2 linked regions of the Euzebya rosea genome follow. The protein of the gene in region 2 interacts with the protein of the main gene of each other region in a pairwise test. Links are inferred from orthologs where the notes say so. Each region holds a gene or a part of one and is shown on either strand. Other genes may lie near its edges.

Region 1 (3,700 bases), on a different replicon or contig from region 2:
ACCAGCAGGTTGAGCTGGTTGGCCTCGCTCAGGTGGGCCTTGTCCTCCACCACCGACGGCATCGAGGCGTCCTTCGCGGACAGGAACACGACGCTGAAGATCTCCACGACGAACGTCAGCGCGAACAGCGCGACGATGTCGTCGGTGACCGCCACGGCCAGGAACAGGCCGAAGCGGGCGATGTCGGTGATGACGATCAGCCGCTTGCGGTCGTACCGGTCGGCGATGACCCCGCCCAGCGGCCCGAAGATGACGTTGGGCAGCAGCCGCATCATCAGCAGCGTGCCGAGCGCGAACAGGCCGGCCTGGGCGTTGGCGCCCTCCAGGGCCGGCACCAGCGCGGTCAGCGCGGCGAACCCGATCCAGTCACCCAGTGCGGAGATGAACGACGAGGCGAACCACAGCCGGTAGTTCCGGTTGGACAGCAGGGCCTTGTAGGCCGACCCCGTCGACGGGGCAGCTGCGTCGTCGGCATCATCATCGTGATGGGGACGATCGAGGAAGGAGGAGGGGTCGCTCGGCATGACGGGGGGCGCCCCTGCGCAGAGGCGTGCGTCCAGCGTAGGTCACCGTCTCCGGACGGTCACTGACCGTACGACCACGGTCGTGGCCGGTGGTCAGCTGGTCGTGGTCGCGCCGGAGGCGCGCGATGTCGTGGCCTACTTCGTCGCCTTCTTGGTGGCCTTCTTGGCCGTCTTCCTGGTGGCCTTCTTGGCCGTCTTCTTGGTCGCCTTCTTCTTCGTGGCCTTCTTCTTGGCTGCCTTCTTCTTGGGCTTCGTGCCCTTGGCGGCCATGCGTTCGCGACGCATCTGCAGCAGCTCGGCAGCGCGTTCGGGCGTCAGGTCCTCGATGGTGTCGCCCTTGCGAAGGGACGCGTTGACCTCTCCGTCGGTGACGTAGGCACCGAAGCGGCCGTTGCGGATCGAGAGGTCGCCGCCGGAGATGGGGTCCTTGGCGCTCATCTCGCGCAGCACCGGGTTGGCGCGCTCGCGGGCGCTCTTCTTCTCCTGCGCCAGTAGCTTGAGCCCCTCGTCGATGGTGATGGTGAACAGCTCGTTCTCGCTGCCCAGCGACCGGGTCTCCTTGCCCCACTTCAGGTAGGGCCCGTAGCGCCCGTTCTGCACCATGATCGGTTCGCCGTCCTCGGGGTGGGGGCCGAGGGAACGCGGCAGGCTCAGCAGCTTCAGCGCGTCGGACAGCTCGATGGTGTCCAGCGACATCGTGGAGAACAACGACCCGGTCCTCTCGGGCTTGCCGTCAGCGGGGTCGCCCAGCTGCACGTACGGGCCGAAGCGGCCGTTGCGAGCCACGACGGGCTTGCCGGTCTCGGGGTCGTCGCCCAGGTAGCGGTCGTCGTTGGGCGCCTCCAGCAGCGCCTGCGCCTTCTCGATCGTCAGCTCGTCCGGCGCCAGGTCGTCGGGGATCGACGCGGTGTCGTCGCCGCGCTGCAGGTAGGGGCCGTACCGCCCGACGCGGGCCACGATCGTCTCGCCGGCCTCGTCCTGGCCCAGCGGGATGGAGTTGATCGAGGCGGCGTCGATCTCGTCCAGCCGGTGGGTGACCATGTCGTGCAGGCCGTCGCGGCCATCACCACCGAAGTAGAAGCCCGACAGCCACGGCACGCGGTCGGCGTTGCCGGCGGCGATCTCGTCGAGGTCGTTCTCCATCCGTGCGGTGAACTCGTAGTCCACGAGGTGGGAGAAGTGCCGCTCCAGCAGCGTCACCACGGCGAAGGCGGTGAAGGACGGCACCAGCGCGCCGGACTTCTTCCACACGTAGCCACGCCCGATGATCGTGGAGATGATCGAGGCGTAGGTCGACGGGCGACCGACGCCCAGGTCCTCCAGCTTCTGGACCAGCTTCGGCTCGTTGTAGCGGGCCGGGGGCTTGGTGGAGTGCCCGTCGGCCGTGACCTCGTCGACCGACAGGACGTCGCCCTCCTCCATGGGGGGCAGAAACGTCTCGCGGTCGGCCAGGGCCTCGTCGGGGTCATCGGAGCCCTCGACGTAGGCCCGCAGGAAGCCCGGGAACGTGATCGTGCGGCCGCTCGCGGAGAAGGTCGCGGTCGCGCCCTGCAGCTGGCCGCTGGTGGCGGTCGCGTCGAGCTTGACCGACACGGTCTGCCCGACCGCGTCGGGCATCTGCGAGGCGATGGTGCGCATCCAGATCAGCTCGTAGAGCTTGCGCTCCTCCGCACCGAGCTCGGACTTGAGCGACTCGGGTGTGCGGAAGGTCTCACCGGCAGGGCGCACGGCCTCGTGCGCTTCCTGGGCGTTCTTGGACTTCTTGGCGTAGATCCGGGGGCTGTCGGGCAGGTAGTCGGGCCCGAACATGTCGGTGATCTGGGTGCGCGCCGCCTGCAGCGCGGTGTCGGAGAGGATCGTGGAGTCGGTCCTCATGTAGGTGATGTAGCCGTTCTCGTACAGCCGCTGCGCCACCTGCATGGTGCGCTGGGTGGAGAACCGCAGCTTGCGGCCGGCCTCCTGCTGCAGGGTGGAGGTGGAGAACGGTGCCGGCGGCTTGCGGCGGTACGGCTTGGTCTCCACCGAGGACACGGTGAAGTCGGTCCCGTCGAGGCCGTCGGCCAGCGCCTCGGCACGGACCTGGTCCAGGCGCTCGACCTCACGGCTGGTCAGGGTCCCGTCCTGGGCAAAGTCGCGTCCGGAGGCGAGCTTCTTGCCGTCCAGGGCCATCATCGTCGCGTCGAACGGGGCGTTGCCCGCCACGGCGTCGTCGGCGTCGGGCTTGCGCAGCTTCGCTGCCAGGTCCCAGTAGTCGGCGGAGACGAACGCCATGCGCTCGCGTTCGCGCTCGACGATCACGCGGGTGGCGACGGACTGGACACGACCGGCGGACAGGCCGGGGTTGACCTTCTTCCACAGCACCGGCGACAGCTCGTAGCCGTACAGCCGGTCGAGGATGCGCCGCGCCTCCTGGGCGTCGACGAGGCGGGTGTCGAGGTCGATGGTGTTGGCGATGGCCTCCTCGATCGCGGCCTTGGTGATCTCGCCGAACACCATGCGCCGGACGGGGACCTTGGGCTTGAGGATCTCCAGGAGGTGCCAGGCGATGGCCTCACCCTCGCGATCCTTGTCCGTTGCGAGGACGAGCTCGTCGGCGTCCTTCATCAGCTTGCGCAGCGTGGAGACCGTCTTCTTCTTGTCGGGGTTGACGACGTAGACGGGCTCGAAGTCGTTCTCGGTGTCCACCCCCATCGACGCCCACGGCTTGCCCTTGTGCTCGGCAGGCACCTCCGCGGCGTTGGCCGGGAGGTCTCGGATGTGACCAACGGAGGACTCGACGACGTAGTCGGAGCCCAGGATTCCGCCGATCTTCTTCGCCTTCGCGGGCGACTCGACGATGACAAGTGATTTGGCCATGAGTGCCTAGAGAGGTATCAGGCCGCGAGCCTCGGCGCATCTTCTGTTGTCAGCGCGCAGGGCTCGGACCCGGTGTGTGGGCGGTCGGAACGGGGGGCAGCACACCGACGTCGAACAGCCGCGGGCGGAACCAGCGATCGTGCAGGGCGAGGGCATAGCGGTCGGTCATGCCGGCCACGAAGTCGGCCACCTGGGTGATCCGGTCGGCGTCCGGATCGGTGTAGGTGTCGGTGATGTGCTCGGGGTGCTCGAGCAGGAACTCCACGAGCTCGGTGACGATCCGCTTGGCCGCCCGGGTGTGGGTCTGCTGGTCGTGGCCC
Region 2 (3,422 bases):
ATCCCGGTACGGGACCGTCGCCGGCCGCACAGGAGAAGGGGTTCTTCGACGTGCGCTTCGTGGCCGAGGGGCCCGCGGGTACCGACCGGACGCTGCGGACCCGTGTGCTGGGTGACCGTGACCCGGGGTACGGCGCCACGTCGCGGATGCTGGGCGAGACCGCCCTGGCGCTGGCCGCCGGCGAGGCGACGGTCGGCGGTGGCCACTGGACGCCCGGTGCGGCGCTGGGCGACAGCCTCCTGCGACGGCTCCCGGCCAACGCGGGGGTCACGTTCTCCGTCCTCGACTGAGGACCGGGACGCGCCGGCCCGGGGACCCCGGCAGACGGGGCCCCCGACCCCGGACGCTAGCCCTCGGTCGGGCCGCCCTCGACGACGGGCGCGCCCGGGACGTAGGTACCGCTGGCGGGATGGATCTCCAGCCAGGTCGTCCCGGGTGCGAGCGGCAGCTCGGTGCCGTCGGCGGCGAGGAAGCGGTACTGGTCCTCGGCCGTGGGCTTGGACCAGGTGCCCTCGAAGACCTGCCCGTCGCGGTGGATGCGGGCCGGGCCCTCGCCCAGGACGACAACCGGTTCGGCCTGGCTGCCGGTGGTCTCGACGGTCAGCACGACCACGTTGTCGGCCACGATCGGGTCGCCCTCGACGGTGCGGTCGGGCTCGCCCGAGCGGTGCGGCGTGCCGTCCTGGGAACGGACCCAGCCCTCGTCGGTCCAGGTCCAGCCGCTCAGGGTACGGAACCGGCCGTAGTCGACGGTGAACCCGTCGGTTTCCGTGCCGCCCGCAGGCGCGGTCTCGTCGAAGGCGAAGACGGGCGTGGCGCCGGGTCCCGCGGCGTCGGGGAACCGCTCCCGGATGGTCTCCAGCGGGATGAACAGGTTGTGCGGCGCCGAGCGGGTGCCCTCGCGGCGCCAGCCGGCCTGGTTGCGGTCGTTAACCACGGTGTTGGGGAACCCGCCGTCGATCGCCGGGTAGTTGGGGCCGGCGGCGCCGGAGAAGGCGAAGATCGGCTGGAACGCCCCGAACAGCTGCGGGTCGACCCGTCGGCCGCTGCGGACCGGTCCGACCTCGCCGCTGCCGTCGGAGTGGAGGATCGCCACGAGGCGCGTCAGGCCCTCGATCGGCTCGACGATGACGACGTCGGCGGCGTCCAGGCCCACCTGGGGGCGGGCGTCGATGTCGTTGTCGATCTTGACCGCCACGACCGGCAGCTCGAACAACGTCTCGTCGGTGATCGCCTCACCGGTCAGGGGCGCGACGGGGCCGGGTTCCTCCGTCGGCTCGGGTGTCGGCTTCACGGTCGGCGTCTCCGTCGGCTCGGGTGCCGTGGTGGTGACCTCGGCGACGGGGGTCCCGGTGGCCTCAACCTCGGGGTCGTCGCCACCGCAGGCGGCAAGGAGCGACACGAGCAGGAGCAGGGTCAGGAACGATCGCAGGCGCAACGGAACATCCAGGAGTCGGGGGCATGCAGGGCGGGCCAGCGGTCCTCACCCGCCGGTCGGCCTCCCATCTTGCCTCAGGACGCGCACGATTCCGCCGGGGGGGCATGCCCCTGGTGGACCGACCCCCGATCCCACCGAACGACACTCACCCGGCCGGGCGTGCCTCGACCCGTCCTGCCGTGGCCTCCTGGAGGGCGGCGGGGAACCCCTCGGCCAGCGCCAGCGGCAGCTGGACCCGCAGGCTGACGGCCGCCCCGTAGTCGGCGTCCAGCACGGTGGCGTCGTGGGCGGCCAGCACCCCCTCGATCGGGCCGGAGAGGTCGTAGGGGTGGTCCACGGCGAACACCACCACGCGTGGACGCACCACCCGTTCGGCGGCGTCGAGGACCGCACCCGCGCAGCCGCCGTAGGCGCGCACCAGGCCGCCGGTGCCGAGCTTGGTGCCCCCGTAGTAGCGGGTGACGACGACCACGACGTCGGACAGGTCCGCACCACCGATGCGGCGCAGGATCGGGGCGCCGGCCGTCCCACCCGGCTCCCCGTCGTCACTGGACCGCTCGCGTCCGTCGGCAAGCCTGAACGCCCAGCAGTGATGGGTGGCCGACGGCTCGCGTTCGCGGATCGCCGCCACGAACGCCAGCGCGGCGTCGTCGTCGCCGGCGGGTGCGGCGTCGCCGATGAACCGCGACCCCTTGATCCGGTCGATCTCGAGGGTCAGCGGCCGGCCGAGGCCGGTGATCTCGTGGCTGGACACGAGCCGAATGGTGGCACGAGTCGCTCGTCGGTCCCGGGGCGCGTCCCTGCGCCCGGTTCGAGGCCACGGCGCTGCGAACCGGCGTCAGGTGTCGTTGGCCTCCTTCTGGCGGATGAAGGCGATGAGGCCGTCGACGGTGCCGGTGCCCTCTCGCTCGACGTAGGCCGCGGCCCATTCGAACACCTGCTCGCGGGTGAACCCCGCGTCGGCCAGGCGGTCGGCGGCCTGGTTGGCCAGGAGGTGCACACCCTCCTGCTGGTCGGCGTCGGGATACGTCGCGTCGACGCCCTCGTCCGCCGGTCGTTCGGGATCGAGGTGATCGTCCATCTGGCGCTCCTGTTCGTTCGGTCGGGGATCGTGGTCGTCCCGACGGGTACCCGACCCCGGACGCCGGCAACCGACGGCCACCCGTGGGAGATCAGGACTCGTTGAGGTTGGGCCAGGCCGTGCGGTGGGTGTGGCTGAAGACCATCGACGTCTCGATGCTGTCGATGTGGGCCCACGACGTGAAGGCGTCCATCGCGAAGTCCCGCAGGTGGTCGGCGTCGCGCAGCACGACGTGCACCAGGAAGTCCCGGGCACCGGAGACGTGCCAGACCCCGACGACCTCCCGGAGGGAGACGGCGTGCTGCTGGAAGGCCTCCACGACGTCGCGGGTGTGCTTGGTCAGCCTGACCCCGACCAGGGCCTGCAGCCCCACGCCGAGGACGTGCGGGTCGACCCGCGCGTGGAATCCCTCGAAGGCGCCGCGCTCCTCCAGGTGTCGTACCCGCCCCAGGCACGTGGAGGGGGCCAGGCCGACCCGCCGGGCCAGCTCCTTGTTGGGGGTCCGTGCATCGTTCTGCAGAAGGGCCAGCAGGTCGAAGTCCGTTCGATCCAGTTCGCGCATGAGAGGACGATACCGTGAACTATTCGATGGACAGGTACCGGTATCGCACAGGATCATGGAATACATGAGCCACGTCGAACCCGATGCCGCCACGCACGTCCTCACCCGCACGGTGCACGCCGGTCGCGAGCAGCTGCGGTCCCTCGGGGTGCACACCCCGCCGCTGGACCGCAGCACCACCTACCCCCTGACCAGCCTCGACGGGGGAACCGAGTCGCTCGACCAGCTCGCCGGGGGTGCCCGCATCGCCGACAACCCCGTGTACCAGCGGCTGCACAACCCCACGGTCGCCCGGTGGGAGGACGCCATCGCCGGGCTCGAACACGCCGAGGCAGCCGTCG

What was found.
Region 1: the proteins of CUC05_RS20915 (region 2) and topA interact in binary tests that used the Escherichia coli proteins (3 or more experiments, as listed by UniProt). The link is inferred for Euzebya rosea from one-to-one orthologs.

The regions. Positions count from the first base shown.
Region 1 is NZ_PGDQ01000006.1:173,468-177,167, reverse strand. Bases 460-3,700 are described here. They hold topA (type I DNA topoisomerase), read right to left. Parts: upstream 3,381-3,700; coding sequence 660-3,380; downstream 460-659. Other genes in these bases: CUC05_RS09880 (HD domain-containing protein), read right to left, coding at 3,430-3,700; tmk (dTMP kinase), read right to left, coding at 460-524. In the rest of the region: more of tmk, read right to left, coding at 1-459. UniProt on the Escherichia coli protein: Releases the supercoiling and torsional tension of DNA, which is introduced during the DNA replication and transcription, by transiently cleaving and rejoining one strand of the DNA duplex.
Region 2 is NZ_PGDQ01000019.1:2,745-6,166, forward strand. Bases 389-3,351 are described here. They hold CUC05_RS20915 (IMPACT family protein), read right to left. Parts: upstream 2,193-3,351; coding sequence 1,584-2,192; downstream 389-1,583. Other genes in these bases: CUC05_RS20910 (DUF3048 domain-containing protein), read right to left, coding at 389-1,438; CUC05_RS20920 (hypothetical protein), read right to left, coding at 2,277-2,519; CUC05_RS20925 (Lrp/AsnC family transcriptional regulator), read right to left, coding at 2,611-3,081; CUC05_RS20930 (trans-sulfuration enzyme family protein), read left to right, coding at 3,146-3,351. In the rest of the region: CUC05_RS20905 (saccharopine dehydrogenase family protein), read left to right, coding at 1-290; more of CUC05_RS20910, read right to left, coding at 347-388; more of CUC05_RS20930, read left to right, coding at 3,352-3,422.